One region of the Achromobacter sp. ES-001 genome, then DNA from elsewhere that is predicted to be linked to it. Evidence: riboswitches for the same ligand, from Rfam matches in the RefSeq annotation. Region 1 holds a riboswitch; the other holds the start of a gene.
The links. A riboswitch is a leader RNA that binds a small molecule or an ion and turns the genes downstream of it on or off. The one in region 1 is predicted to bind thiamine pyrophosphate.
Positions count from the first base shown of each region.

Region 1 (15,383 bases):
GGTGGTCGTGTTGTCTCGGATGCAGCCCGGCGGTCATTCCGGGTTTGCCGGTTTTTGCCGATGGCTGGGCGCAACGGGAAAGCCCGTGTCGCCGTCCGCGCGTCAGCGGCGCGGGCGATGTCGTTTGTGGCAAATTACGGGAGGCCGGCATAACTTGTCAATTGAATTGACAGCTTTCTATCCAAGGCTCGGAATTTTTGACTGAGGATTCGGGTAATCCCTTATCTATCAGACGGTTACTGATCTGTGCCTGCCCTGGAATTTTTCCCGGATACCGCGATGTTGTCATGGCGACTGACAAACTTCCGCTTTCTTCACGCTATTCACTTTCAGGAACGCGCCAATGAGCAACGAGCGTGACCCGCGGCTGGACGCATTACTGGAATCCGCTTCCCGTCCCCGCCCCGAATTGGACGTGTTGGCGGACGTGGCCTCTGGCCTGGGCTATGTCCGCGCCGAGCGCTTTGCCGAACGCGTCTACGAAAGCCTGTTCTACGCCATCGCCACCGGCAAGATCGCGCCGGGCAACAAGCTGCCCACCGAATTGGAATTGGCCGCGCTGTTCGAGGTGTCGCGCCCGGTGGTCCGACAAGCGCTGGACCGCCTGCGCGAAGACCGGTTGGTGGACTCCATCCGAGGCTCCGGCACCTACGTGCGCGCCAAGCCCGACCTGATGGGCGGCATGCCCGCCGTTGACCCGGCGCGCCGCGTCGGCCACATCCTGGAGGGCCTGGAACTACGCATGGTGATCGAACCCGAATGCGCCTACCTGGCCGCCCTGCGCCGCAGCAGCGACGACTTGCACGACATGGACCGCATGCTGACGGGCTACGAAGAAGCCGACGCGTCCGGCGCCATCGCGCATCACTACGACTACGGCTTTCACCAAGCCATCGCCGCCGCCACCAGCAACCAGCGCTTCGTGCAAGTGCTCAAGTCACTGGAATACGACGTCAGCCACGCCGTCAACGTCATGCGCCACCTGGTCCACAGCGAACCCTGGAAACGCACCCGCGCCGCCATCGACGAACACCGCCACCTGTACCGCTTGATCCAGGCCCAAGACGCCGACGGCGCCCGCAACGTCATGCGCTCCCATATCGAAAAGGCCAAGAGCCGGATGCTCAATAGCGGGTCTGAGCATTGATACGAGCGCAGGCAAGCCAGCCACCGCGAGTCGCGCCTGCATCCGAAGCTTCGCCGTCGCCACGGTATCATCTGCCCCTATTCCTGGCGCCCGCCGACGCCCCTACCGGAGAACTGGCCAGACAGTTGCTGAGCCGGCCTCGGCAGGGCGACCTCGCCAAGACTCGCATGAATAAATAAAGGCCCTACCAGACACATGAAATTAGCCACCTGGAACGTGAACTCCCTGAATGTACGCCTGCAGCAGGTGCTGGATTGGCTGGCTGCCAATCCTGTCGATGTGCTGTGCATTCAGGAACTGAAGCTGACCGACGACAAGTTTCCCGAGGCGGCGTTCAAGGAAGCCGGTTACCACGCGGTTTGGGCGGGGCAGAAAACGTATAACGGCGTGGCGATTGTGTCGCGCGTGCCGGGTACGTCGATGGTGCGCAATATTCCCGGCTACGACGATCCGCAGCAACGCGTGCTGGCGCTGACGTTTCCCAGCCCCGAAGGCGACGTGCGCGTTGTTTGTGCGTACTGCCCCAATGGTCAGGCGGTGGATTCGGACAAGTATTTGTACAAGCTGGCCTGGTTTGACGCCATGCGCAACTGGCTGGCCGAGGAAATCAAGCAGTATCCGCGCTTGGCGGTGCTGGGTGACTACAACGTCGCCCCGGCCGATGAAGACGTGCACAACCCCGAGAAATGGGAAGGCCAGGTGCTGGTGTCTGAACCGGAACGCGCGGCCTTGCGCAGCCTGATGGAGCTGGGCCTGACCGATTCGTTCCGCCTGTTCGAGCAGCCCGAAAAGTCGTTTTCGTGGTGGGATTACCGGCAATTCGCCTTCCGCCGCAATGCCGGCCTGCGGATCGACCACGTGTTGTTGTCTGCCCCGCTGGTCAAGCGCTGCGTGGCCTGCGTCATCGACAAAGAGCCGCGCCGCAACGAGCAGCCGTCGGACCACGCGCCGGTAGTGGCCACCCTGGAATTCGTCTGAAAATAATTGCGCCGCGCCGTATTGCGCGGCGCTTTATTGTTCAGGTATAGTTTTGCTCTTGCTTCATTGGGGCGGTAGCTCAGCTGGGAGAGCGTCGCGTTCGCAATGCGAAGGTCGGGAGTTCGATCCTCCTCCGCTCCACCAATATTCCAGACAAGAAAGCCTTGGACACCGCAACGTGTTCCAAGGCTTTTTTGTTTTGGCTGGCGGCGCGGGATCGGGCCGAAATTCAGGCCGGAATTCAGGCCGGAATTCCGGCCATATTCCAAGCCACCATCAGGCCGGGTCCTTGTCCAAACGGCGCACCGCCGCGCTCAGTGTCGACAGATCAAACTCCTTGACGCCGCGACGCATCCCGCGCATCAACACGGTGACCAGCACCGGGACAAAGGCGGCCAGCAGGAACGATTCGAGCAGAAACGTAGGCTTGTCGCCCGGCGCCGGAAAGAAGAACAGCCCGGCCGCCAGCCCCGCGACCGTCGCGGTCGTTGCGGTGACGCCATCGTGCTTGCGGCTGAACAGACCATAGAACACCGGAAACGCGGCGGCCGAGCACAGCAGGTCGGCCAGTAGGAACAGGTACAGCACGCTATAGCCCTGCGAGGCCACGATCATCACCGGAATCGCCAGCAGCAACACCGCCCAGCGCGCCAGACGCTTCATGTCCATGCCGGTGGCGCGCGGCATCAGGCGGCGCATATCCACCGCCACGATGCTGGACACGGCGCTGATGGCGGTGTCGGCCGTGCTCATGACCAACGACAAGCCCAACGGGATCAGCGCGATCACGAACCAGGCGGGCGCGTGCGGCATGATGACGCTGAACAGCGCGATGGAACTATCGCCCTGCGGTGCCAGCCCGACAAACGCCAGGCCGAACAAACCCATCAGGAAGATGAACGGCGCGGCCAGGATACCCCCCAGCAAAAAGCCATTGCGCATCGACCGCGTGTCTTTGGCGGCATAGATGCGCTGCCAATTGCCCTGGTGGAAGATGCCGGTCAGCAAAATCGCCACGAAGAAGGTCAGGCCGGCTTTGACGCCCACGGGATCGGTCAGATCCAGCAGCTGTGGCGCCTTGGCGCGTAAAGCCTCGATCGTCGGCAAGGCCCCGCCCGCCGCCTGCCAGCCCACCACGCAAAGAATCACCAGCAGCGGCACGATGACCATCATCTGCACCTGATCGGTGAAGATCGATGATCGCAAGCCACCATACGTGGTGTAGAGCAGCGTCGTGCCCATCACGATGGCGGCCGTGGCCCACAGCGGCACCGGCGCCAGCATGGTGACCAGCTTGGCAATGGCCGTGACCTCGGCCGACAGCGCGATGAACAGGTAGAACAGCATGATGAACAGCGCCAGCCCGTACATAGGCCGCCCGTACCGCGCCATCAGGAATTCCGTCAGCGTGTGACCGTGCGGGATCAGTTCGCGCATGCGCCGGCCCAACGGAATCATGACCAGACGCGGCGACATGGACCCCAGCGCGTAGCCGATAACCGCCGCCAAGCCGCCCCAGGTGGCGGCCTGCGCCGGCGAAAACAGAATCCAGGCGCCCAGCGTGGACGCCATCAGCGTCAGGATGGTGCCAAAAGCGCCCTGGCTGTTGCGCGCCACGATATAGTCTTCCAGCGTGCCGCGCTTGCGTCGCGTATACAGCACGCTGGCGGCGGCAAAGCCACCCGAAAAGAGCAGCAGCCACATCAAGGCGGTGGTTTGGGTCAGCATGGAAAGCGGTCCTCCCTGGCCCGGCAAACGGCCGGACGCGCGTTGCGGCACCGTCCGCAAGGCGGGCCGCTGATGAATCAAAGCACTAGGGAGGGCGCGCGAATGGCGCGATGTCCTTCCCTTCGCCGGCATTACCCGGATCAGGTTCAAAGGGTTACCGCGACAACGCGGAATCTCAGCCAAACAGGCTCCCCCAGGAATTGCCGCAAGATTAGGGTCGCGGCAAGCCAATGTCAACGCATCGATTTATGCTAAGTTCGCCCGCTTGCGGCACCTGATTGCACGCGTGCCGGTGAACCGACGAGCCCACCATGCCCATTGCCCACCCCGCCCCCGCCTTGAATGAACAACTGGTAATCGTGACGGGAGGCGCCCGCGGATTGGGTGCGCACATCACGCGGGCCTTTTTGCGGGAAGGCGCAAAGGTGGTGATCAATTACCTGAACAGCGCCCAGGCCGCGCAGGCGCTGGCCGCCACCGCGCCGCAACGGACGCTGGCGGTTCAGGCCGACGTGCGCGACGCAACCGCCGTCGCCGCCATGATCGCCCAGGCGCAAAGCCACTTCGGCATGCCCGTCACCACGGTGGTCAACAACGCCCTGCCCGCCTTTGCCTTCAACGGCGACGCGCGCCCACATGCCGACACGCTGACCTGGGACCACTTGAATCAGCAGATCGAAGGCAGCGTGCGCGGCGCGCTGAACACGACGCAAGCCGCCCTGCCCGGCATGCGCCAGGCTGGGGTGGGCCGCATCATCAACATCGGCACCAACCTGGTCCAGAACCCGGTGGTGCCGTATCACGACTACACCGCCGCCAAGGCCGCGCTGCTGTCGTTCACGCGGACGCTGTCGCAGGACCTGGGGCCCGACGGCATCACGGTCAACATGGTGTCCGGCGGCCTCTTGCGCACCACTGACGCGTCGGCCGCCACGCCAGAAGCCGTGTTCGACCTGATCGCCGCCAGCACGCCGCTGCGCGCCGTCACCACGCCGGAACAGTTCGCCGATGCCGTGCTGTTCTTTGCCAGCCCCTGGTCGCGCAGCGTCACCGGCCAGAACCTGGTCGTGGACGGCGGCCTCGTGAAGAACTGATCGCCATGTTGCACCTGAACCTGTTCATCTTCGGCTGCGGCCACCACCGCGCCGCCTGGCGGCATCCGGACTCGGCTGCTGAACGCCTGGGCGATATCCGCTATTACGAATCGCTGGCGCGCACGGCGGAACGCGGCAAGCTGGACGCCATTTTTTTCGCCGACGGCCAGTCCACCGACAACATCGGCGACGGCCCGCGCTGGTACCTGGAGCCGCTGACGACCATGGCCGCCATCGCGCGCGCCACCACGCACATCGGCTTGATCAGCACCGTGTCCAGCACCTTTTTCACGCCGTTCCACGCGGCGCGCATGGTGGCGTCGCTGGATCACATATCGGGCGGACGCATGGGCTGGAACGTCGTCACGTCGATGTTCGACGCCGAAGCCCGCAACCACGGCTTTGAAGCCATGCCGGGGCACGACTGGCGCTACGCGCGCGCCGAAGAATTCGTGGACGTAGCGTTGCGCTTGTTCGATTCATGGAAGGACGATGCCCTGGCCATCGACCGCAACGGCGTCTATGGCGTGCCCGAGCGCGTGCGCCCGATCCACCATCACGGCGACCACTTCCTGGTGGACGGCCCGCTGACCGTGCCACGCCCGCCGCAAGGCCACCCGGTGCTGTTCCAGGCCGGTGCATCCGACCAGGGCCGCGACCTGGCCGCCCGGCGAGCCGAGGCGATCTACGCCGTGGCGTATGACCTGCCGGCCGCGCAATCGTATTACCGCGACATCAAGCAACGCGTACGCGACGCAGGGCGCACCGCCTTCGTGCCCATCATGCCGGGGCTGGTTACGTACGTGGGGTCAACCGAAGCCGAAGCCCGCGCCAAGCAGCGCGAGCTGGACGTGTTGCTGCCCAGCGACGCATCGCTACGGCAGTTGGGCACCTTCGTGCTGCAAGATTGCAGCACCTGGGAGCTGGACGCCCCCGTGCCCGCGCTGGTGCCGCTGCATGAATTCAAGGGCCCCAAGGGCCGCTACGCCACCATTTTGCGCATCATTGAAACCGAGCAACCCACCGTGCGACAACTGCTGGGCCGCCTGGCGGCGGGTGGCGGCCACTGCACGATGGTGGGCACCCCCGAGCAAATCGCAGACCGGATGGAACACTGGTTCCGTAACGAAGGCGCCGACGGCTTCAACCTGATGCCGCCGTCGTTGCCGGGCGGCATCGATGACTTCGTGGACCAGGTGGTACCGGTGTTGCAGCGGCGTGGCTTGTTTCGTACGGAATACGAACACACTACGCTGCGGGGGCATCTGGGGCTGGAGCGGCCGGCGGGATAGACCCTGCGTTACCGCGCCGCCAAATATTCCTTCAACGTCCCCACCAACGCCGCCGCCGCTGGCGACAAACTGCGGTTGCGTGACGTGACCAGGCCAATCGATCTTTCCGCCACCGGCCCGATCAGCGGGCGTTGCACGATCCCCGTCTGCGATACCGCGCCGGCGGCGATCTCGGGCAGGGCCGCCACGCCGAAACCGCATTCCACCATCGCCACGATGGTCGTCAGGTGTTCGGCTTCGAACGCGGGCGTGAAGCGGATGCGGTTTTGCAGGAAGGCCCATTCCGTGTATTGCCGCACGCTGCTGGGCTGCACCATCGATACGTGCGCGGCGGTGGCGGTGTCGGCCCAGCGCAGCGGGCCACTTGATCTTGCCAAGGCGTGCGACTCGGGAATCAGCAGCAAAAAGCTGTCGGACATCAGCGGCACGTAGTGCAGGTCGGCGTGCTGGGGGTCGGCGGCGGTCAGCGCGAAGTCCACCTCGCCTGCGCGCACAAGGTCGAACGCGGGGCCGGACAAGGTGTCGCGCACCTTCAGGGCGACGTTGGGGTGTTCCTGTCGATACGCCATCAGCACGCGCGGCAGCAGACGCGCGGCCAGCGACGGCAAGGCGGCGACCGACACCTGGCCCTGCTCGGCGCTGGTGACGCCGCTGACGGCGGCGATGGCGTCGCGGAACGCAACCTGCAAGGTGGCGGCCTGCTGCATGAAGACCTCGCCCGCGGCTGTCAGCCGCACCGTGCGCGTCGTGCGGTCGAACAGCCTTACGCCCAGCGCTTCTTCAATGCGTTGTATCTGCGTGGACAGCGCCGACTGCGACAGATGCAGTTGCGCCGCCGCCTGCCGGAAGTTCAGCGTGCGGCCCAGCACTAGCGTGGTATCGATGTCGCGCATCGAAAGATTGATCTGCATGTCCCCAAAACCTCGGTTTGTATTGATCTGGTTTGTCGATCATTCTATCCAAAAAATCTGATTCATCTATCAAACCGGCTTCTCTACACTCGCCCCCAACGACGATGCAATAACAGGAGCAAACCATGCAGACGGACGCAACTGCGCTGCCCAACCCGGGCGCGGCGCATGCAGTGGTGGTGGGTGGCGGCACGATGGGCGCGGACGTGGCGGTGGTGCTGACGCGCGCCGCCTGCCGCACCACCGTGATCGAATCGAACGCCGAACGCGCGGCGGGCCTGCCCGCGCGCGTGGCCGAAAACCTGAAGACGATCGGGCGCGAGGCCAACGCCCCGCTGCTGGCCACGGCTGCCAGCCTGGATGAGGTGGACTGGTCCACCGTGGACCTGGTGATCGAGTGCATACCCGAACGGCTGGACATCAAGCAGGCGCTGTTTGCCGACCTGGCGCGGCGCGCGCGCCCGGACGCCATCCTGGCCAGCAACAGCTCCAGCTTTCCGATCAGCGCCATCAGCCAAGGCCTGGACACGCGTGGCCGCATGTTGGGCCTGCATTTCTTCATGCCCGCGCACCTGGTGCCGCTGGTGGAAGTGGTGCTGGGCGAGGCCAGCGATAACGCCTGCGCCGATTCGTTGATTGGGTTCATGCGCCGTTGCGGCAGCGTGCCGGTCAAGGTCAAGCAAGACCTGCCCGGCTTTCTGGCCAACCGCTTGCAGCACGCGCTGTCGCGCGAGGCGTTTGACCTGATCGACCGCGGCATCGCGTCGCCGGAAGACGTGGACGCCGCCGTGCGCTTCGGTTTCGGCTTTCGCTTCCTGGCGGCCGGCCCCGTCATGCAGCGCGATCACGCCGGCATCGACGTACACGCAGCCGCCGGCGCCACGATGTACCCCACGTTCTGCAACGCCGACCACCCCGCGCGCTGCCTGACCGAACGCGCCGCCGATGGCCGCCACGGCATGAAGGCGGGCGAAGGCTTCTACGCCTGGACGCCCGAAACCATTGCCGCCGAGCGTGCCCGCTACGACCGTTTGCTGCGCGCCGGCCTCGACCTTATCAACCCGGAACTGCCGGAGATCCAGCCTTGAACGCCCCTGCCTTGCCGCGCGCCGCGCTGGCCGAATCCCCCGTCATCATCACCGTGGCGCCCAACGGCGCCTACAAGAAAGCCGCCGACCATCCGGCCGTGCCGCTGACCGCCGACGACCTGGCGCGCGAAGCACGCGCCTGCCTGGATGCCGGCGCGGGCATGATGCACATGCACGTCCGCAAGCCGGACGGCAGCCATCTGCTGGACGCCACCGCCTATCGCGACGCCCTGACCGCCGTGGAACGCGCGGTGGGTCGCGAGTTGCTGGTGCAGGTCACCAGTGAAGCCGCCGGCGTGTACAAGGCGGCCGAGCAGATTGCGTTGGTGCGCGAACTGCAACCCGAAGCCGTATCGATCGGGCTGCGCGAAATCGCCGTGCCGGACATTCCCGAAGCCGAGCTTGCGGCGTTTCTGGCGTGGCTGGCCGAGCGCCGCATCATGACGCAGATCATCCTGTACGACGAAGGCGACGTGCGGCGCTGGTTGTCGTTGCGCGCGCGCGGGCTGGTGCCGCCCGGCGCGTGGTCGGTGCTGTTTGTGCTGGGCCGCTACAGCGCCGGGCAGACGTCGTCGGCGTATGACCTGCTGCCATTCCTGGGCGCGTACGATCAGTCCTTGCCCTGGGCGGTGTGCGCGTTTGGCCCCGAGGAAAACGCCTGCGTCACGACGGCGGCGGCGTTTGGCGGCCACATGCGCGTGGGCTTTGAAAATAATTTGAAGCTGCGCGACGGCGGCATCGCGCCGGACAACGCCGCGCTGGTGCGTCAGGCAGCGGACGGCGCACGCGCACTGGGCCGCCCGATCGCCACCGCCGCCGACGCGCGCCGCATCTACGGGGCCATTGCCTGAACCCGTAGACGTATCCCCGCCGCTGCCGGATTGTGGATGGCGGATCGCGTGCCTGATGCCTCGCCGGATCAATCCGGCCAGCGCGTCCGGCACGCTTTTTTTATCGCCCGGCAATCGCGCGTGCGTCGCCGCGCCATTGCCGCGTTCTCGCCTGCCCCCGCCGCGATAGCGCCGCGCCGGGCTTGCTTATTGCAGCGCCGCAAAAGTGTTTCGCCGTCATGCAACATTGACGCAATGTAAAAGCACTGCTAAAAACTTCGACATCCGCACGTTCAATGCAATACCCCGACTTTTCAAGTGAGGTGGTGTGTGCAAAACGAGTCTGATGGGTACACCAAGCCTCAGGAGCTGCGAAGTTTTCTGTTCCTGACGGCTGTCATGGCCCCCGTCCTTACGGTCATCATCGTGGCGGGCTACGGGTTCATCGTCTGGTTCTATCAGCTGATCGCCGGCCCCCCGGGCAGCTGATGCCACGCGACGGAAACCCCTCCATGTCCGCGTTCCCCCCCAATGCGCCGCCCCCGGCGCCGCCCGAGCTGCACATCGCCAGTCTGGTTGTGCATGCCCTGCCCCACCGCTTGCCCGACGTGCGCGCCGCCATCCTGGCGATAGCGGGCTCGGACATCCACGGCGCGTCCGACACCGGCAAGCTGGTCGTCACGCTGGAAGCGCCCACCACCGACGACATGATGGCGCGGATCTCCGAGATCCAGCGCCTGGATGGCGTACTGGCTTCGGCGCTGGTCTACCAGCATGCCGACACGCTGGCCGCGATGAACGAGGAGATTGGCGATGTCCATGGCTCGTAGAGATTTCATCAAGCAATCCGCCGCCGCAGCCGCGGCCACCGTGGCGGGCATTCCCATCGTCGGCATGACGCAAAACATCGTGACCGAATCCGAAGCGGCCAAGCTGAAATGGTCGAAGGCGCCCTGTAGGTTCTGCGGGACCGGCTGCGGCGTGAACGTCGCGGTCAAGGACAACCAGGTCGTGGCCACGCACGGCGATTTCAATGCCGAGGTGAACAAGGGGCTGAATTGCGTCAAGGGCTATTTTCTGTCGAAGATCATGTACGGCAACGACCGGCTGACCACGCCGCTGTTGCGCATGAAAGACGGCAAGTACGCCAAGGACGGCGAGTTTGCCCCCGTGTCCTGGGACCAGGCCTTTGACGTGATGGCCGAACAGTTCAAGCGCGTCCTGAAAGACAAGGGACCGACTGCGGTTGGCATGTTCGGCTCGGGCCAATGGACCATCTGGGAAGGCTACGCGGCACTCAAGCTCATGAAGGCGGGGTTCCGGTCCAACAACCTGGACCCGAACGCGCGCCACTGCATGGCGTCGGCGGCGGTGGGTTTCATGCGCACCTTCGGCGCCGACGAACCCATGGGCTGTTATGACGACATCGAGAACGCCGACGCCTTCGTGCTGTGGGGCTCGAACATGGCCGAGATGCACCCCATCTTGTGGACCCGCGTGACCGACCGCCGGCTGTCCGCGCCCAAGACGCGCGTGGTGGTGCTATCCACCTTCGAGCATCGCTCGTACGAACTGGCCGACCTGACGCTGACCTTCACGCCGCAGACCGACCTGGCCATCCTGAATTACATCGCCAACTACATCATCCAGACCAAGCGGGTGAACCGCGAGTTCGTCGACAAGCACACCGTATTTCACGAAGGCAATACCGACATCGGCTATGGCCTGCGCCCCGACCATCCCTTGCAAAAGGCGGCCAAGAACGCGGACAAGGCGGGGGGATCCAAGCCCATCACCTTCGATGAATTCGCCAAGTTCGTCTCGAAATACGACTTGGAATATACGTCCAAGCTGACCGGCGTCCCGCAAAAGCAATTGCAGGATCTGGCCGAACTGTACGCCGACCCGAAAATCCGCGTGACCTCGTTCTGGACGATGGGCTTCAACCAGCACACGCGCGGCGTCTGGGCCAACAACATGGCCTACAACATCCACCTGTTGACGGGCAAGATCTCGACGCCCGGCAACAGCCCGTTCTCGCTGACGGGCCAGCCGTCGGCCTGTGGCACGGCGCGCGAAGTGGGCACGTTTTCGCATCGGCTGCCGGCCGACCTGGTGGTGACCAACCCCAAGCATCGCGCCCACGCGGAAGAAATCTGGCAGTTGCCGGACGGCACCATCCCCGACAAGGTCGGCGCGCACGCGGTGTTGCAGAACCGCATGCTGAAGGACGGCACCATCAACGCCTACTGGGTGATGGTGAACAACAACATGCAGGCCGCCGCCAACCTGATGAACGAAGGGCTGCCCGGCTACCGCAACCCGGCCAACTTCATCGTGGTGTCGGACGCCTACCCCACGGTCACGACCATTTCGGCCGACCTGATCCTGCCCACCGCCATGTGGGTGGAAAAAGAAGGCGCCTACGGCAACGCCGAACGGCGCACGCAGTTCTGGCATCAACTGGTGAACGCGCCCGGCGATGCGCGTTCCGACCTGTGGCAGCTGATGGAGTTTTCCAAGCGCTTCAAGGTGGAAGAAGTCTGGCCGGCTGACCTGCTGGCCAAGAAGCCGGAGTATCGCGGCAAGACGCTGTTTGACGTGCTGTACGCCAACGGCAAAGTCAACAAATTTCCCAATAGCGAATTGAATGCGGAATATGAAAACCAGGAAGCCCGGGCATTCGGCTTCTATACGCAAAAGGGCTTGTTCGAGGAATATGCCGAGTTCGGCCGTGGCCATGGCCACGACCTGGCACCCTTCGACACCTACCACGAGGTGCGCGGTTTGCGCTGGCCGGTGGTCAACGGCAAAGAGACGCTGTGGCGCTACCGCGAAGGCAGCGACCCCTACGTGAAGGCGGGCGCGGGCTTTGAGTTCTACGGCCACCCGGACGGCCGCGCCATCATCTATGCCCTGCCTTACGAGCCGCCGCCTGAATCGCCGGACAAGGAATACCCGTTCTGGCTGTCTACCGGCCGCATCCTGGAACACTGGCATTCGGGGTCCATGACGCGGCGCGTGCCCGAGCTGTACCGTGCCTTTCCAAACGCGGTCTGTTTCATGCACCCGGACGACGCGCAGGCCATGGGATTACGGCGGGGCGTGGAAGTCGAAATCGAATCGCGCCGCGGCAAGATGCGCACCCGGCTGGAAACGCGCGGACGCAACAAGCCGCCGCGCGGCCTGGTGTTCGTGCCCTGGTTCGACGCCGGCCAGCTGATCAACAAGGTGACGCTGGACGCCACCGACCCGATCTCGTTCCAGACCGACTTCAAGAAGTGCGCGGTCCGGATCGTCAAGGTTTGACGGCCACGGGGAGACAGCCATGAACCACCGCGCCGCCGCCATCGCCATCGCCCTAGTTGCGGGTGTGCTGTTGACTTGCGCCGCCCGCGCTGCCCCGCCGCTGGAGGTCGAAGACCCCATGCGGGGCCCCACGCCCATTGCAGACGAGACCGACCCGCCCTTGATCAGCCCCATCGAGAACAAGGACATCAAGCGGATGCGGACGTATTCGATGCAGCCGCCCACCATTCCGCACAAGATCGATGGCTATCAGATCGACAAAAACTACAACCGCTGCCTGTCCTGCCATGCTCGCGTGAACACCGAGGAAACCCAGGCGCCGCCGCTTAGCGTCACGCATTACATGGACCGCGACAGCAACGTGCTGGCCGAGGTGTCGCCGCGCCGGTATTTCTGTGTGCAATGCCATGTGCCGCAGGCCGAGGCCAAGCCGCTGGTGTCCAACACCTATGAGGACATCGACGTGATCCTCAAGCGCCTGACCGCCCCCGCCACAGGCAAGAAGTAACGGACAGGATGCCGCCATGGTCAAGCTTCTGAAGCGCTACTGGAACATCATCCGCCGCCCCAGCGTGCATTTCAGCCTGGGCTTTCTGACGATAGGCGGTTTCATCGGCGGCATCCTGTTCTGGGGCGCCTTCAACACCGCGATGGAGCTGACCAACACCGAAAAATTCTGCACCGGCTGCCATGAAATGCGCGACAACGTCTACGCGGAATTGAAGGGCACCATCCACTTCACCAACCGCTCCGGCGTGCGCGCGCTGTGTTCCGATTGCCACGTGCCGCACAACTGGACGGACAAGATCGCGCGCAAGATGCAGGCGTCCAAGGAAGTGTGGGGCAAGATCTTCGGCACCATCGACACGCGCGAAAAATTCGTGGACAAGCGGCTGGAACTGGCGCAGCACGAATGGGCACGCTTCAAGGCGAACGATTCGCTGGAATGCCGCAACTGCCACAACTACGAATACATGGACTTCACGCGCCAGAGCGTACGTGCGCAGAATATGCATTCCACGTATCTGGCGGACAAGTCCAAGACCTGTATCGACTGCCACAAGGGCATCGCGCACACGTTGCCGCATATCCCGCCGGCACAAACATCGAACGCAGCGCCGGCGGCCGGCGCAACGAAGGAAATCGCCAAGGCTGGGCCAGCCAAGGTGGAGCCCGCCAATGCGGCCCGCTGACGCGCCCGCGCCCCTGCTGGCCGCCAACGGCCTATGCTGCCCGCGCGGCGGTGTGCCGGGGCAAGGCGTGGGCCCGTTGCACGTTGATGTGCATGCCGGGCAGTTACTGCATCTGCGCGGCGCCAACGGCAGCGGCAAAAGCAGCGTGCTGCGCATGCTGGCCGGTTTGCTGCGGCCCATGGCCGGCTCGTTGCAGGCGCTGGGGCGGGATGTGTTCCGCGACCCGTCGTCGTACCACGCGCGCGTGGCGTATCTGGGCCACGCCAACGCGCTGTGCGGCGACCTGACCGCACTGGAAAATCTGCGCTACTGCCTGCATGTGGCGGGCGTGCCGCAAAGCGATGACGCCATCGCGGCAGGGCTGACGGCCTGGCGCCTGAACGCCTGCCTGCACACACTGGCGGCCCGTTTGTCGCAAGGCCAGGCGCGCCGGGTGGCGCTGGCCGGCGTCATGCTGGGCGGCAAGCCGTTGTGGCTGCTGGACGAGCCCGATGCGGGGCTGGACGCGGCCAGCCTCGAACAACTGTGGACCGAACTGAATGCGCACCTGGACGATGGCGGCGCGGCGGTGGTGGCCTGCCATCGGCAGCCCGCCACCGCTTCCAATCGCTTGCAAACCCTGAACATGGATGACTACGCGGATGCTGGCTACGCTGTCTCAGTTGGTGTTGCGTGACATCCAGCTGGACTGGCGGCGACCCGCCGACACGCTGGGCGCGACGTTGTTTTTCGTGGTCGCCGGGTCGCTGTTTCCGCTGGCGGTCGGCCCCGACCCGGCGCTGCTGCGCGCCATCGGGCCGGGGGTGCTGTGGGTGTGCGCGCTGCTAGGCATCCTGCTAAGCCTGCATCGCCCGTTTTCGCAAGACCACGACACCGGCGCGCTGGAGCAGCTGCTGGTCTCGCCGCATCCGTTGCCGCTGCTGGTGGGCGTGAAGCTGGCGGCGCACTGGTTTAGCGGCTGCGTGCCGTTGATACTGGCCAGCCCCATCCTGGCATTGCAATTCGATCTGCCGCCGCAAGCCATCGGCGTGCTGGTGTTGTCCCTGCTGCTGGGCACGCCCACGCTGGCGTTGGTGGGCGGCCTGGGCGCGGCGCTGACGCTGGGCCTGCGCGGCGCTGCGCTGTTGCCCCTGCTGGTGTTGCCGCTGTATGTGCCGGTGCTGATATTCGGCGCGGGCGCGGTGTCTGCCACGCATGCCGGGTTGGGCGCGGGGCCGCAGCTATCGCTGCTGGGCGCATGCCTGTGCCTGGCGATTCTGCTTTGCCCCTGGAGCGCGTCCGCCGCGCTTCGCGTGGCGTTGGAATGAGGGACCCCATGCAGAAGCGACCTGTCTTCGATTCCGGTTCCATTGCAAGGGCGGACGCAAGCGCCGGCTATGGCTGGATGCGCTATGCCTCTGCCGCGCTGTTCTACCCGCTTGCCGGTCGGCTGATTCCCTGGCTGGCGTTGGCGGCCGCGCTGTTTGGTGCAGCGGGCTTGGTCGTGGGCCTGGTCGTCGCGCCGCCGGACAGCCAGCAGGGCGAGGTCTACCGCATTCTGTTCATACACGTGGCGGCCGCCTGGATGTCGATGTTCCTGTACCTGGTGATGGCGGCATATGCCACGCTGGGCCTGGTCTACAACACGCGCCTGTCCTTCATGATGATGCGCGCGCTGGCGCCCACCGGCGCGCTGTTCACGTTCCTGACCTTGTGGACCGGCGCGCTCTGGGGCAAGCCCACCTGGGGCGCGTGGTGGGTCTGGGACGCGCGGCTGACCTCCGAGCTGATTCTGCTATTTCTGTACCTGGGCTTCATCGCGCTGCAAGCGGCC
Region 1 covers NZ_CP079940.1:2,319,531-2,334,913, reverse strand. Annotated here, with positions in the region: gene KYT87_RS10620 (FadR/GntR family transcriptional regulator) at 344-1,147, shown strand; gene xth (exodeoxyribonuclease III) at 1,343-2,125, shown strand; tRNA gene KYT87_RS10610 (tRNA-Ala) at 2,194-2,269, shown strand; gene KYT87_RS10605 (sodium:solute symporter family protein) at 2,402-3,853, opposite strand; TPP riboswitch at 3,954-4,058, opposite strand; gene KYT87_RS10600 (3-oxoacyl-ACP reductase) at 4,165-4,947, shown strand; gene KYT87_RS10595 (LLM class flavin-dependent oxidoreductase) at 4,953-6,239, shown strand; gene KYT87_RS10590 (LysR family transcriptional regulator) at 6,248-7,150, opposite strand; gene KYT87_RS10585 (3-hydroxyacyl-CoA dehydrogenase family protein) at 7,276-8,238, shown strand; gene KYT87_RS10580 (3-keto-5-aminohexanoate cleavage protein) at 8,235-9,089, shown strand; gene napE (periplasmic nitrate reductase, NapE protein) at 9,399-9,557, shown strand; gene KYT87_RS10570 (chaperone NapD) at 9,581-9,898, shown strand; gene napA (periplasmic nitrate reductase subunit alpha) at 9,882-12,377, shown strand; gene KYT87_RS10560 (nitrate reductase cytochrome c-type subunit) at 12,397-12,885, shown strand; gene KYT87_RS10555 (cytochrome c3 family protein) at 12,902-13,570, shown strand; gene ccmA (heme ABC exporter ATP-binding protein CcmA) at 13,557-14,246, shown strand; gene ccmB (heme exporter protein CcmB) at 14,212-14,877, shown strand; gene ccmC (heme ABC transporter permease CcmC) at 14,886-15,383, shown strand, end outside.

Region 2 (15,383 bases), 2.9 Mb from region 1:
CGAAGTCATGATCATGCAGATCCTGGGCCGCGACGCGCGCCCGGTGGACATGCGCATCGTGGACGCGGTGCTGGTCACGTTGATGGAACACGGCATGACGCCCAGCGCCATCGCCACGCGCCTGATCTACATGAGCGCCCCCGAAAACCTGCAAGGCGCGGTGGCGTCCGGCTTGATGGCGGTGGGCAGCCAATTCGTGGGCACCATGGAAAATTGCTCGCGCCTGCTGGACCGTATCAAGCAGGCGGCGGACGGCCGTGCCGAAGCGCTGGCCATCGCGCGCGAATTCCGCGAACAGCGCCAGGCGCTGCCCGGCTTTGGCCACCATCTGCACAAGCCCGACGACCCGCGTTCCATCAAGCTGCTGGCGCTGGCCGAGGCCGAGCCGGACCTGGAGGGCGCGTCGCTGAACGCGTTGCGCCTGCTGGCCGCCGCCGTGGACGAGACCTATGGCAAGCACATCACCATCAACGCCACGGGCGCGGTGGCCGCGTTGCTTAGCGAAATCGGCGTACCCACGAACCTGATGCGCGGCTTTGCCGTGATCTCGCGCGCGGCTGGCCTGGTGTCGCACGTGGCGGAAGAACAGCAAAGCCCATCGGGCCGCTACATCTGGGAAACCATTGACCACGCCATTCCTTACGTCGGCAAGGGCAAGACGCATCAGCAAGAGGACGGAGGACCGGCATGACGGCGGCGCAGGGCACCGATACCCGGCTGGCGGGCAAGGTCGCGCTGGTAGCCGGCGCCGGCGCGTCCGCCAGCGGCTGGAGCATCGGCCGCGCCAGCTGCGTGACGATGGCGCGGCAAGGCGCCGCCATCGTGGCGCTGGACGTGAACCTGGCGGCCGCGCAAGACGCCGCCCATGAAGTCGAAAAAATTGGCGGCAGCGCCTTGGCCGTGCAAGCCGACGTGGCAGACCCCGACGCCATGCAGGCGGCGGTGGATGCCGCGCTGCGCCGCTACGGCCGCATCGATATCCTGCAAGCCAACGCGGGCATCGGCAAGGTGGGCGGTCCGGAAGATATTTCGCTGCAAGACTGGGACCGCATCCAGCAGGTGAACGTGACCAGCCTGCTGATTGCCACGCGCCTGCTGGCGCCCGTGATGCGGCAACAGGGCGGCGGCGCCATCGTCACGGTGTCGTCCATTGCTGGCATCCGGTACACGGGTTACCCACACCTGGCCTACAGCGTCAGCAAGGCTGCCGTCATCCACTTTGCGCGCATGGCGGCGCAGCAATATGCCGCTGACGGCATCCGGGTGAATACCGTGATCCCCGGGCTGATCGACACCCCGCGCGTGGCGCAGAACGTGGCGCGCATGTTCGACCCCGACAACCTGCAAGCCGCGCTGGCCGCGCGCGACAAGCAGGTGCCCATGGGCCGCATGGGCACGCCCTGGGAGGTGGCGAAAGCGGTGGCGTTCCTGGCGTCGGACGATGCGTCGTACATCACCGGCACCGAGCTGGTCGTGGACGGCGGGCTGACGGGCAAGTACGCCTGATCGTGGGCGCCGGACTCAGGCGCTACGCCTGATCGTCAGGCGCCAGACGCAGGCGCGACGCTTACCAGGACGTGGAGTACGCCCCCGGGAACTGCTTGGCCACAAACGCCTTCACCTCGTCCGACTGGTACGCCTTGATGAAGCGGGCAATGCGCGGGTCGTTCTTGTTGTCTTCACGCGCGGCGATCACCACGGCGGCAAAGGGCGCGTCCTTGCTTTCCAGCGCCAGCGCATCCTTGGCGGGCGACAGGCCCGCCGGGATGGCGTAGGCCGAGTTGACCGCCGCCGCGTCCACGTCCGACAGCGAATGCGGCAACTGCGCCGCTTCGATCTCTATGAACTTCAGCTGCTTGGGGTTTTCAACGATGTCGAACAACGACGCCGTCACCGTCACGCCGTCCTTGAGCTTGATGAGCTTGGCCGCCTGCAACACCAGCAGCGCGCGGGCGCCATTGGTGGGGTCATTGGGTATCGCCACCTTGCCGCCTTGCGGCAGGTCGTCCAGCGACTTCAGGCGCTTGGAGTAGATGCCCATCTGCTGCACCACGGCAGTGGCCACCGGCACCAGCTTGTAGCCACGCGCCTTGTTCTGCGAGTCCAGAAAAGGCTTGTGCTGATAGATGTTCAGGTCCAGTTCCTTGGCGTCCAGCGCGGCGTTGGGCTGGATGAAATCGCTGAATTCGATCAGCTTCACTTTCAGGCCCTGCTTGGCCGCCACCTGCTGCACCACTTCGCCGATCTGCGCGTGCGGACCCACGGTGACGCCGACCTTCAGTTCGGCGTCCTGCGCCATGGCTTGGGTGCCGGCAAAACCGAGCACAACGGCGAATACGGCGAGGGAATGGCGAAGGCGCATAGGGCGCATAGGGATCTCTGAAAGTAGAAAGAATGAGCCGCGATTCTATGCAGCGTCCTACAAAACCGGAAGCGATGAATATTCATATTGATATGCGCGAAATCGTATAAAGCGCCGCGCCATGACAAGCCCGCGTCATGCGGACACAATAGCGGCTGCCATCAATCATCCGCATTCACGCCATGCCCACATCCGCCGAACTACACCCGCACGCGCGCTCCTTGCTTGCCGACCACTACCAAGCCATCGATGCGGACCTGCCCGCGTTGCTGGACCTGCTGTTCGCCCGCAGCGCCGGTGAAGACTGGCACAAGGCCGGCACCTTCAAGCACCATCTGCTGGGCGTGTACCGCACGCTGGCGCTGTGGAACCAGCCGCGCGAAGTGCGCATGCTGGGCTTGTTCCACAGCGTGTACGGCAACGAATACGTGGACCTGACCTTGTTCGACCGCGAGCGCGAACGCGAGACGTTGCGCAACGTGCTGGGCGACGAAGCCGAAGAATGGGTCAGCCTGTTCTGCGCCATGCCCCGCACGAAGTTCGTGCAGGCCGTGCTGGCGGGCCAAGGCACGGGCGGCACAGGCATGACGCTTGAAGGCACCGATGGCCAGGTGTTTACGTTGACGCCGCGCCAGGTCGCCGCGTTCATCGTCGTGTCCGCCGCCGACATCGGCGAACAATGGCACAGCTGGCAAGACGAAATCTTCGCCGGTTATCCGCAGCAGCAGCGGCGTGATCTGAAAGCCAACTGGGCATCGTCGCTGTGGCCCGGCCCGCTGAAGCCGCCGTCAAATATCCTGTCGATGCTGTCGCACTTGCTGGCGCCCTTGTCCGGCATGCCGGCCGATACCGGCATCCCCGTCCCGCCGGCGTTCGACGCGTGCCGCGCCACGCTCAGCCCGCGCGACGAAGCCGCCGCCAGCGCGCTGTATTGGCAGGTCATCACGCGCATGCACCCGCTGACGGAAATGGACAGCGCGCGCCATCTTCTGGAAGCCGCCGTGGCGCATAACCCGTGGGTGGGCGAACCGCGTTTGCTGCTGGCGCAACTGGCGCTGACCACGGGCGATTTCGACGCGGCCCAAACGCATGCGGCAGCTGGCTTGGCGGCTTTGCAGGCCTGGGGCACGGCGTGGGACAAGCGCATTGAATGGGCGGGCTGGATGGCCTGGGCGCGCATCGAATTGCAAAACGCCCGCGCGCGTCAATGGCCGGAAAATCTGGCAGCGCTTAATGGCTTGGGGCTGGTGGAGTAAGCCCGGGCCGCCGCCAGCAGGCAAACAGCCCCGCATGCGGGGCTGTTTCATTTCACGCGGCACACCGGCAGCGGCCTGGCTACTTCATGCCTTCCCAATGCGGGCCGGGCACGATGATGTCGAACAATTCCAGCACGCGCGCTACGGTGTGATCCACCATTTCTTCAATGGACGAGGGGCGGTGATAGAAGGCCGGCAGCGGCGGAAACACGATGCCGCCCATTTCGGTCACGGCGGTCATATTGCGAAGGTGCGCCAGGTTGAACGGCGTTTCGCGCACCAGCATCACCAGGCGCCGGCGTTCCTTCAAGGTGACGTCGGCCGCGCGTGTGATGAGGTTGTCCGACAGGCCATGGGCCACCGCCGCCAACGTGCGCATCGAACACGGCACGATCACCATGCCGGCGGTCTGGAACGCGCCGCTGGCAAGCGTGGCGCCCACATCGCGCACCGAATGCACGTGATCGGCCAGCGCGTAGACGTCGTGGCGGCTGACATCAAGCTCGTGCTTGATGTTCAGCACACCCGAGGCGGACACCACCAGATGCGTCTCGACATCATCCACGCCGCGCAAGGCTTGCAGCATGCGCACCGCGTACAACGCGCCCGTGGCGCCGGTGATGCCGATAACAAGCCGCCGCATCGCGGCGTTAAGCCGTGGCGCCGGATTGCTCCAGCAGCGTCTTCAGTTCGCCGGATTCATTCATCTCGTTCATGATGTCCGAGCCGCCGATGAATTCGCCGGCCACGTACAGCTGGGGAATGGTGGGCCAGCTGGAGAATTCCTTGATGCCCTGGCGGACTTCGTCGTCTTCCAGCACGTTGACGGTGACCAGCTTCTTCACGCCACAGCCCTTCAGGATTTGAATGGCCTTGCCGGAAAAGCCGCACTGCGGGAATTGGGCGGTGCCCTTCATGAACAGCACAACGGGGTGCTGGGTCACGGTTTCGCGGATGAATTCTTGAACGTCGCTCATGGTGGTCTCTTGGACAGGCATAACGGAATACGCCAATTATAGGTACAGCGGAAAAATCCGCCCGAAATCCCCGGAAGCGGGTCAGGCCAAACGCGTTTTCCGCGCCAAACTCTTGTAACAGACGGCCCGGGTCAACCGCGCGCGGCAGGCCGGCGTCCGCCGGAAATTCGTTCGATGCCGGCCAGGTCGTGGCGGCTGTGCACATTCTCGAACCCGGCATCGGCCAGCAAGCCGCGTACCGCCTGCGCCTGGTCCCAGCCGTGTTCCAGCCACAGCGCGCCCCCCGGCCTCAGGTGCTGGGCGGCGCCCGTCACGATGCGGCTCAAGTCTTGCAGCCCGCTCGCGCCGTCGGTCAGCGCACCGCGAGGTTCAAAGCGCAGATCGCCCTGGTCCAGATGCGGGTCGTTGCTGGCCACATAGGGCGGGTTGGACACGATCAGATCGAAACCCTCGCCGGCCGGCACCGCATCGAACCAGCTGCCTTCCACGAAACGCACCGATGCGGTCAGATCCCACGCGTTGGCCGCCGCCACCTTCAGCGCGGCGGCGCTGACGTCGGACGCCATCACGCGCGCATCGCGTCGGGCCAGGGCGATGGAGATCGCAATGGCGCCGCTGCCCGTGCCCAGGTCCAACACGGCAGGCCCGGCGATACCCGCCACGCACTCCAGCGCGGTTTCCACCAGCACTTCGGTGTCGGGACGGGGAATCAGCACGTCGGGCGTCACGGTGAATCGGTGACCCATGAATTCGCGGTGGCCCAGCAGGTACGCCATCGGCTCGCCCGCCAGCCGGCGCGCCAGCAGCGCGTTGAAGGCGGCGGCAACGTCGGGGTCCAGCGGGTCGGTGTCGTGCGCCAGCAGCCATGCGCGCGGCTTTTGCAGCACGTGCTCAAGCAGCATCCGCACTTCCAGGCGCGGCAGGCGGGTGTCGAGCAGCAGGCTTTTGAGCTGAGGCGTCGTCATGGCGCGCGCGTCAGAGGTCGTCGCCCAGCGCCGCCAACTGCTCGGCCTGATGCTCGGCGATCAGCGCGCCGGTCAGCTCTTCCAGGTCGCCTTCCATGATCTGCTGCAACTTGTACAGCGTCAGGTTGATGCGGTGGTCCGTCACGCGGCCCTGCGGAAAGTTATAGGTGCGGATGCGCTCGGAGCGGTCGCCCGTGCCGATCAGGCTCTTGCGCTCGGCGGCTTCCTTGCTTTGGCGCTCGCGCGTTTCCTTGTCTTTCAGGCGCGCGGCCAGCACCTGCATGGCCTTGTCCTTGTTGCGGTGCTGCGAGCGGTCATCCTGGCATTCCACCACCAGGCCGGTCGGCAAGTGGGTGATGCGCACCGCTGAATCGGTCTTGTTGATGTGCTGGCCGCCCGCGCCGCTGGCGCGGAACGTGTCGATGCGCAGGTCGTTGGCGTTGATGACGATTTCCGACATCTCGTCGGCTTCCGCCATCACGGCCACGGTGCAGGCCGACGTGTGGATGCGGCCTTGCGCTTCGGTGGCCGGCACGCGCTGCACGCGGTGTGCGCCGGATTCGAACTTCAGGCGGCCGTAGGCGCCGTCGCCGTCAATGCGCGCGATCACTTCCTTGTAGCCGCCCAGCTCCGAGGCGCTTTCCGACATCAGCTCGACGCGCCAGCCGCGCGCTTCCGCATAGCGGGTGTACATGCGCAGCAGGTCGCCCGAGAACAACGCGCTTTCGTCGCCGCCCGTGCCGGCGCGGATTTCCAGGAACACGCTGCGCCCGTCATTGGGGTCGCGCGGCAGCAGCAAGAGCTGCAATGCGCTTTCCAGGCTTTCCAGCTTGCCTCGGCCCGACTTGATCTCGTCTTCGGCCATGGCCTTCATGTCGGGGTCGGACAGCATTTCCTGCGCCGTCGCCAGGTCTTCTTCAGTGCGGGCAAATGCGGTGAACGCGTCGACCACGGGTTCCAGCTCGGCGCGTTCGCGCGAGAGCTTGCGAAAACGGTCCATATCGGACGCGGTTTCCGGTTGGGCCAGCAACGCGTCCACCTCGGTCAGGCGGTTACACAGATGCTCCAGCCGGCTGCGCATGGAAGATTTCATGGGGGAATGACCAAAGAAAAAACGGGAATAGCGGGCGCCCACAAGACGAACGCCCGCCAGGAGGCGGGGCGTGGGGCAGATTCGCTAACGGCGGGAATCGCGGCCGGGAAACAGGCGCGGCATCCAGGCAAGCAGCTGCTTGCGGTCGTCGCCTTCACTGCGGTTCAAGGCCGCCAGCGGGCCGTGCAGGTATTTTTGCGTCAGCCCGTGCGCCAGCTGTTCCAGCACGGCTTCGGGCGATTCGCCACGCGCCAGGAGGCGGCGCGCGCGTTCCAGTTCAGCGGCGCGGACGTCTTCGGCGGCCTGGTGCAGGTCGCGGATAACGGGCACCACTTCGCGGGACTGCATCCAGTGCATGAAGCCCTGGACGCGGGTTTCGATAATGGCTTCGGCCTGCACCACGGCAGCGCGGCGCGCGTCGGTGCCGGTCTGCACCAGCCGGCCCAGGTCATCCACCGAATACAGATAGACGTCGTCCAGGCGGCCGACTTCGGGTTCGATGTCGCGCGGCACGGCCAGGTCGATCATGACCATGGGGCGGTGGCGGCGCAGGCGCGTAGCCCGTTCCACCATCCCCAGGCCGAGGATGGGCAGGGAGCTTGCCGTACAGGAAACGATGACGTCGAACTCGGACAGGCGATCCGTCAGGTCGGACAGCTTCATGGTGCTGGCCGAAAAACGGTTGGCCAGGATTTCGGCGCGCTCGGCCGTGCGGTTGGCCACCACCATGCTGCGCGGGCGTTGCGCGGCGAAGTGGGTGGCGCACAGTTCAATCATTTCGCCCGCGCCGATGAACAGCGTGCGGGCCTGGTCCAGGTTGCCGAACACGCGCTCGGCCAGGCGGACGGCGGCGGCGGCCATGGACACCGACTGTGCGCCAATGGCCGTCTGCGACCGCACTTCCTTGGCCACCGAGAACGTGCGCTGGAACATCTGGTGCAGCAAGGTGCCCAGCGACCCGGCTTCACCGGCGGCGCGCACGGCGTCTTTCATCTGCCCCACGATCTGGGTTTCACCCAGCACCATGGAGTCCAGCCCGCTGGCCACGCGGAAAGCGTGACGGACGGCGTCGTCTTGATGATGGCGGTACAGGTGCGGGCGCAGCGTGCCGGCGTCCAGGCGGTTATGTTCAGCCAGCCAGGCGGGCAATTGATCGGCGACGTGACCGTCGGCCGCGCAATAGATTTCGGTGCGATTACAGGTGGACAGGATGGCGGCTTCACGGACGGAACCGCCGAATGCCGAACGCAGACCTTCCAGCGCAGGCTTGACCAGATCGACGGGCATGGACACGCGTTCGCGAACCGAAACCGGCGCGGACGTGTGGTTCAGACCGAAGGCAAGGACAGCGACCGACATGTGGATGCGTAAAGAACTGCCACGAAAATGACTGAAAGATTATACCCCTGCGGGTTATCCCCAGCCCATTTGCGCCCACTTCCGCGACCCTGCGTCGCACCTTCCGTTCCATTCACCCAACAGTCCGCAGGCGCGACGGGGCGAAAAATAGTTGGCGGATCCGCCCCTACGGCTGGCGTGGGCAAAAAAAATTGTGTATAGTTGCGGACTTCGTTGGCCTGGTAGCTCAGTCGGTAGAGCAGAGGATTGAAAATCCTTGTGTCGGTGGTTCGATTCCGCCCCAGGCCACCAAAAGAATTATTGGGATTGCGATAGCAATATCAAGTCCCAAAAAAAGCCCAGCCGCCGCGCTGGGCTTTTTGCACCGTGTACGTGTTGGCCTGGTAGCTCAGTCGGTAGAGCAGAGGATTGAAAATCCTTGTGTCGGTGGTTCGATTCCGCCCCAGGCCACCAGCCCTCCTGATCTCCACCGCTGTGGGGATTTTTTTACGTCCAAATTCTGGCGTTCACCCCCGCCTCGGCGCCCGCTTGCAAAATATTACATGCCGGCAAAAAAGCCGGGCACGAGGTCTACAGTCGTCGGTATGAAACCGGCCGCCAATCTTCGCTTCGCTGTGCGCGACCGCATCAACGGCGTTGATGTGGGCCCAAAGGCTGTTCCCTTGAGCCTGCTTGGCGAGTTTCAAAAAGACGTCAGCGACTTTCTGCAAGGGTCCACCCGAGAGGTCAACCCGGCCGCAGTGCTGGTGTCGATAGAAGAAGGGTCGCTGGTTTTAGTCGCCGAAGGGTTGTTGGCGGCATCGACGCTCTGGGCCGATGTGGAACGCTTAGCCGTCCCGAATTCTCTCGAAGCCATTGATCCCCGGCGCGCGGCGGTCATCGAGCGCTGGCAAGCCCAGGCACGCAACAATCCCGATCGTGTTTACGCCCTTGAAGACAACACGCGGCGCGCGCTGACGATCGTCAATGCCCAGTCAGACTTCAAACAATCCGTCGATATTTGGGTAACCGTGGAAAAGTACTTACACGGCAAAATCGTGGACTGGGGCGGCAAGACCAAAGCGAACGTTCACCTTGTGCTTGAAAATGGCAAATCGCTTACGGTAGCCGCCACTCAGCAATTACTGGCACAGGAGAGCGAAAATCGCCTCTATCGCCCAGCCTTGCTGCACGTGACCGCTGAAGAGAATTTACGAACCGGTGAATTGCGCAATTTGAATCTGCGCTCGTTTGAGGTGCACCACCCCGCGTACGACGACGATGAATTCCAGCGAATGGTACGCAAAGGCACCGCGGCCTGGGCGGACGTACCCGACGCAACACGATGGGTTGAATCACTGCGTGGCGACGACTCATGACGGCAGCAGTGTTGCTGGATACCAGCTATCTGATCTCGCTCGTCGACGCGACTCGCCCCAACCACCAAATTGCCACCCGGTACTTCCGGCAGATGATCGACGAGTCTCTGCCGATTTATTTTTCGGCAGTCGTTGCAGCGGAATTCGGCATCAAGCAAGCACTGACCGACTTACCACTGCAAAAGTTTCGCCACCTGCCGTTCAACATCCCGCACGGGCAGCGAGCCGCCCAATTGTGGAATGTGCTGGGCCCAAGGGGCGATGGCACCGGGCGCGCAGTTGCGCGTGATGACATCAAACTCATTGCCCAGGCTTGTCACGAGCGCATTCCCTTTGTCCCCAATGAGGACGCTTCCTCGCTGCACAAATACTGCGAACGGCTACGTGAGGCTGGCGTATGCCAGGTGCGTTCCATCGTCCTGGCCAGCGGTTATGACCCCGCAGCCTTCCGAATGGATGGTCAGCAAGGATTCGACCTAAGCGGCGAACCCTAGAGCGGGTTAACATTGCCTTCGCTCCGGGGTGCACGCCAGTGCTGAGATTCAGACCCGCGAACTTGACCCGGTTCATGCCGGCGTAAGAAGAGCAATCGTCCGACCCTGCCGCGCCCTTGCGCCGCTTGCGCGGGCGGGCTTCGGAGCTTCCTTGTACCGGAATCGACGAACGCCCATGAACAACGCTGCCCCGCCCGTCGCGGAACTTCTTGAATTCATTGCCCAGGACGGCTGCACCGATGCGCAGTTCGACCGGATGGCGCTACGGCTTTTTGCGTATCAATATGGCGCCAACGCGCCGTATCGCGCGTTTTGCCAGCGGCGCGGCGCGACCGTGCGCAATGTGAAGACCTGGAGCGACATTCCCGCCGTGCCCATCGACGCCTTCAAGGCGATGGAGCTGCGCTGCGAGGCGCCTCGGGCCGACGAGCGTGTCTTCATGACCAGCGGCACGACGCGCGCCGATATGCGCGGGCGGCACTTTCACCCGCATCTTGAGGTTTACGACCTGTCCATGACCCGCAATTTCGCCGCGCGCGTCATGCGGGGCACGCCGCGCCTGCCGATGGGCATTCTGTTTCCGGACGAAGTCGCCATGCCCAATTCGTCGCTGGCCCACTATCTGGCCCTGGCCAAGACCGCGTTCGGCACCGAAGACAGCCGCTATTTCATGTCGCCGCAGGGCATCGACCTGGATGGGTTGTGGCGCCGCCTTGAAGAGGCTGAACGCGACGGCCAGCCCTATGCGCTGCTGGGCGCCAGTTTCAGCTTCGTGCATGTGATCGATGCGCTGCGCACCGCGGGCCGCGCGTTCCGTTTGCCGCCGGGCAGCCGCATCCTGGACACCGGCGGCTACAAGGGCCAGTCGCGCGAGCTGCCGCTGGACACCTTTTATTCCGAGCTGTCCGAGCTGCTGGGCGTGCCGCGATCGCTGTGCATCAACATGTATGGCATGACCGAACTCAGCACCCAGTTTTATGACGACGGCAATGCCACCGTCCCTTCCGTGAAATCGGGGCCGCACTGGATTCGCTCGCGCCTGGTCGACCCCGCCAGCGGCCGCACCGTGCCCGCGGGCGAACGCGGCATCCTGGCGCACTGCGACCTGGGCAACTTCAATTCGGTCAGCACCATCCTCACTGAAGACGTCGGGCAACCCGCCGATGGCGGCTTTTTGCTGCTGGGCCGTGCTGAAGGCGCGCAGGCCAAGGGCTGCTCGCTGGCGGTCGAAGCATTCATTCAGTCGGCGCGGCCATGAGCGTGCAACGCGTCCAAGCGGGCTATCTGCCGGGGCTGACCCCGGCCGATGTCCAATGGCAGACCCTGCCCTTCGAGCAGGACGGCCGGCGCGTGGACGTGGCCGTGCCGGTGCTGACCGCCTCACAGATGCAAGCGCTGGCCGAACGCGTCAAGCAGGCCAGCGCGCGGCATCTGAAGACGATGACGGTGTCGGAGATCATCAACGTCATCGACCGCGCCATCGCCCGGTTGCTGGATCCCAACGACCCGGTTCGGCAACAAGCCGATGTTCTGTTGCCGATCGTCAGCGGCTATGACGGGCAGATGGTGCGGCTGGGCCTGACCGGCTTTTTCAAGACCTTCCGCGCGCCGCAGCTGCATCGCTTTGTGGCCGAAGACTTCGCCAACCCCAAGGTGCTGGACGGCTTTCAGCCCGCGGCCAAGGGCGGCGCGGTGCGCGCGCATGGCCCGCAATTGCTGGTGCACAGCTGGGCCGGCAACGTGCCCGCGCTGGCATTGTGGAGCCTGATCTGCGGCCTGCTGGTCAAGGCCGGCAATATTGGCAAGCTGCCCAGCGCCGAGCCGCTGTTTGCCGGCTGGTTCGCGCACCTGTTGGCCGAGGTGCACCCACCGCTGGCCGACTGCCTGGCCGTGGTCTGGTGGCGTGGCGCGGGCGAGGACGACGCCGCCGCGTTGTACGCGCAGGCCGATACCGTCGTGGCGTACGGCGGTAACGACGCCCTGCATGCCATCCAGCGCCGCCTGCCCGTCACGACGCGCTTTCTGCCGCATGGCCACAAGCTGGGCTTTGGCGTGGTCAGCGCGGCGGCGCTGGACGCACAAAAGGCCCCCGCCCTGGCACGCCGTGCGGCATGGGACGTGATGCGCTACGACCAGCAGGGCTGTTATTCGCCGCAGATTTTTTACGTGCAGCGCGGCGGCCTGGTATCGCCGCGCGACTTTGCGGCTTACCTGGCAGGCGAGCTGGCCAATCTTCATCGCCGCTTTCCGCGCCGCGCGTTGGATCTGGCCGAATCGGCGGCGGTGGCCAAATGGCGGCAGTCCATCGAATGGCAGTTGCCGTCCAACGCCGCCGACGTGTTGATCGGCGACCCCGATGCCGCGTGGACGGTCTCTTATGTGGACACCGCGCCCGCGCTGTCGCCCACGGCCCTGCAACGCAGCATCGTGGTGGCCGGTATCGACATGCTGGATGAGGTGGCGGCGCGCGTGGCGCCCCACCACCACTACCTGCAAACAGCGGGCGTGGCCGCCACGCCCGAAGAGCTGTATCGCCTGGCCGATCAGCTGGGCGCGGCAGGCGTTACCCGCGTCAGCGCGATTGGCGCGATGAGCATGCCCGAAGCGGGCTGGCATCACGACGGCCGTTTCAACCTGCTGGACCTGGTGCGCATGACGGAAATCGAACAGTCCGCCGAAACCGCCGCCGACCCCTACGCGCCGTACGAACCATGATTGCGGACTCGTCCCGCCCCTTCCTGCACATCGACGGGGCGGTCTACACCTACCCCGGCCGCACACCCATCGTGAACGGCATCGACTGGCGCCTGCAAGCCGGCGGCTTTCATTGCCTGGTGGGCCGCAGCGGCTGCGGCAAGACCACGCTGCTGAAACTTGCCGCCGGGCTATTGACGCCGCAGTCCGGCCGCGTGGTGCTGCAAGACGGCACGCCCGCCGCGCCCGGCCCGCAGCTGGGCTATGTATTTCAAGCGCCAACGCTGCTGGACTGGCAACACGTAATCGACAACGTGCTGCTGCCCGTGTCCTTGCAACGCCGACCGCTGCCGGAAGACGCACGGCGCGCGCACGATCTGCTGTCCATGCTGGGCCTGTCCGACCACGCACAACACTACCCACGCCAACTGTCCGGCGGCCAGCAAAGCCGCGTGGCGCTGGCCCGCGCGCTGATTCTTGAACCCGCCTTGCTGTTGCTGGACGAGCCCTTTGCCGCGCTGGACGCCATCACGCGCGGCGAGCTGCAAGACGACCTGCTGCGCATGTGCCGCTTGCGCAATACCACCGTGCTGTTCGTCACGCACGACATCAGCGAAGCCGTCTACCTGGGCGACCGCGTGGCCGTCATGCACCAGGGCCGCATGCTGGCCGACCTGCCGGTGGACCTGCCCGCGCCCCGCACGCAAGCCATGCGGCACGGCGCCGCGTTCAACGCCACCTGCGCGCAGGTGTACGAACTCATGACCGGGGCGCGCCCATGACGCCCGCCATTCGATTCCGCGTGCTTGCGCTGGCGCTGCTTGTCGCGCTGCTTGGCGCCTGGGAAATCACCGTGCGCCAAGCCGGTATCTCGGCATTGGTGCTGCCCGCCCCGTCCGCCGTCGCAAAAACCTTGTGGACCAGCCTGGCCACCGGCTACCTGTGGCCGCACATCGGCGCAACGCTTGCCGAGATGCTGCTGGGCCTGGCGATCGGCGGCGCGGCGGGCCTGGGCATCGGCATTGCGTTGGCCGAATCGGCCTTGCTGGACCGCGTGCTCAAGCCCTACGTGATCGTCAGCCAAGTTGTCCCCAAGCTGGCGCTGGCGCCGCTGTTCGTGGTGTGGTTCGGCTTCGGCATGGCGCCCACGGTGGTCATGACCGCGCTGATCTGTTTTTTCCCCTTGATGGAAAACACGCTGACCGGGCTGCGCCAGGTCGACCCGAACCGGCTGCAACTGTTTCGCATGCTGGGCGCCACGCGCGCGCAAACCTTGCTGCGGCTGAAGCTGCCTGCCGGCCTGCCGGGCATCCTGGCGGGACTGCGCGTGGCGCTCGTGCTGGCACTGGTGGGCGCCGTAGTGGGCGAATTCATCGGCGCCAGCCGAGGCTTGGGCGCCGTCATCATCGCCGCGCAAGGCATGATGGACACGCCCCTGATGTTCGCCGCGCTGACCGCCATTGCGGCCATCGGATTGCTGGGCTATCAGGCCACGCTGATGCTGGAACGACGCCTGCTGCGTCCCTACGCCGATCAATCATGACTTTCATCCGGACCGCATCCATGCATTTTTCTCCCACCCGCCGCGCCTTGCTGACGGCCGCCGCAGGCCTTGCCGCCACGTCCGTGGCGCCGCTGGCGGCACGCGCCCAGGGCGCCTCGGCCACAGCCGTTAGCGGCACCGTCACGCTGGCGGGCTGGAGCAAGCCCATCAGCGAAATCACCAACCTGCTGGCCGAGCCAGACAAGGGCTTCTTCAAGGCGCAGGGCGTCAACCTTGTCTACCTGCCCGGCGCGGGCGGTGGCGACGCCATCCGCAACCTGCTCAGCGGCCAGGCCGACGTGGCCTTCACCGACCCCGGCTCGTTTTTCATGGCGTTGGACAAGGGCGAAAAGCTGCGCGCCATCTACGACATCTATCCGCAAAACGTCTTCAACGTGGTGTCGTTGAAGTCGGCCAACATCACGCGGCCGGCCGACTTGAAGGGCAAGCGCATCGGCGTCTACAGCCTGTCCAGCGGCACGCGCCAGAACCTGCTGGTGATGCTGCATCAGGCCGGGCTTACCGAAGCCGATGTTGAAATCGTCGTCACCGGCGTGCTGAACTTTGCGCCGCTGCTGCAAGGGCAAGTGGACGCCACCGCCGCCACCGACACCGGCTTGCTGGTGGGGCGCAAGCGCGGCCTGGGCGAGGTCAATGTGATGCAGGTCAGCGACACCCTGAACGTATCCAGCGACCTGTTCGTCGTGCGCGAGTCGGCACTGCCGCAAAAGCAGGCCCTGCTGCGTGCCTTCCTGAAGGCTTATCGCGACAGCGCCGCGTGGATGATCGCGCATCCCGAAGAAGCGGCCCAACTGGCCGGCAAGCGCGCCCTTGACGGCACCGATCTGGCCGTCAACCTGGAAGTGATCCGGCTGCGCAACGCCGCATCCATCGCATCCGGCGGCAGGCCCTTGGGCTCCATCGATATCGGCTTGCTGCAACAGGCGGCGGACGCTTACCACGCGTTGGGCCTCATCAAGCAGCCCATCGACATCGCCGCCGTTGTCGACACGCACTTGTTGCCGGAGGCATGACATGAATGCGGCGTTGAAATTCGCAGGCAAGGTGGTGCTGGTGACGGGCGCCAGCCGAGGCATCGGCGCCGAAATCGCGCGCAGCTTCGCGCGTGAAGGCGCCACCGTGGTGGTCAACTATTTACGCAACACGGCCGCGGCCGACAGCGTGGTCGCGCAATGCCAGGCCGCCGGCGGCGATGCCTGGGCCGTGCAGGCGGACGTCGGCGTGCCCGACGCCGTGCGCGCCATGGTCGACGGCATCGTGC
Region 2 covers NZ_CP079940.1:5,966,685-5,982,067, forward strand. Annotated here, with positions in the region: gene KYT87_RS26965 (citryl-CoA lyase) at 1-691, shown strand, start outside; gene KYT87_RS26970 (SDR family NAD(P)-dependent oxidoreductase) at 688-1,506, shown strand; gene KYT87_RS26975 (MetQ/NlpA family ABC transporter substrate-binding protein) at 1,568-2,362, opposite strand; gene KYT87_RS26980 (DUF6817 domain-containing protein) at 2,545-3,618, shown strand; gene KYT87_RS26985 (UbiX family flavin prenyltransferase) at 3,698-4,261, opposite strand; gene grxD (Grx4 family monothiol glutaredoxin) at 4,269-4,595, opposite strand; gene prmC (peptide chain release factor N(5)-glutamine methyltransferase) at 4,727-5,560, opposite strand; gene prfA (peptide chain release factor 1) at 5,571-6,653, opposite strand; gene hemA (glutamyl-tRNA reductase) at 6,738-8,012, opposite strand; tRNA gene KYT87_RS27010 (tRNA-Phe) at 8,228-8,303, shown strand; tRNA gene KYT87_RS27015 (tRNA-Phe) at 8,390-8,465, shown strand; gene KYT87_RS27020 (hypothetical protein) at 8,597-9,370, shown strand; gene KYT87_RS27025 (hypothetical protein) at 9,367-9,864, shown strand; TPP riboswitch at 9,879-9,970, shown strand; gene KYT87_RS27030 (long-chain fatty acid--CoA ligase) at 10,040-11,122, shown strand; gene KYT87_RS27035 (acyl-CoA reductase) at 11,119-12,579, shown strand; gene KYT87_RS27040 (ABC transporter ATP-binding protein) at 12,576-13,340, shown strand; gene KYT87_RS27045 (ABC transporter permease) at 13,337-14,101, shown strand; gene KYT87_RS27050 (ABC transporter substrate-binding protein) at 14,122-15,135, shown strand; gene KYT87_RS27055 (3-oxoacyl-ACP reductase) at 15,137-15,383, shown strand, end outside.
Region 2: it holds a riboswitch for thiamine pyrophosphate, as region 1 does, so the genes downstream of both, KYT87_RS27030 (long-chain fatty acid--CoA ligase) here and KYT87_RS10605 (sodium:solute symporter family protein) in region 1, are expected to answer to the same signal.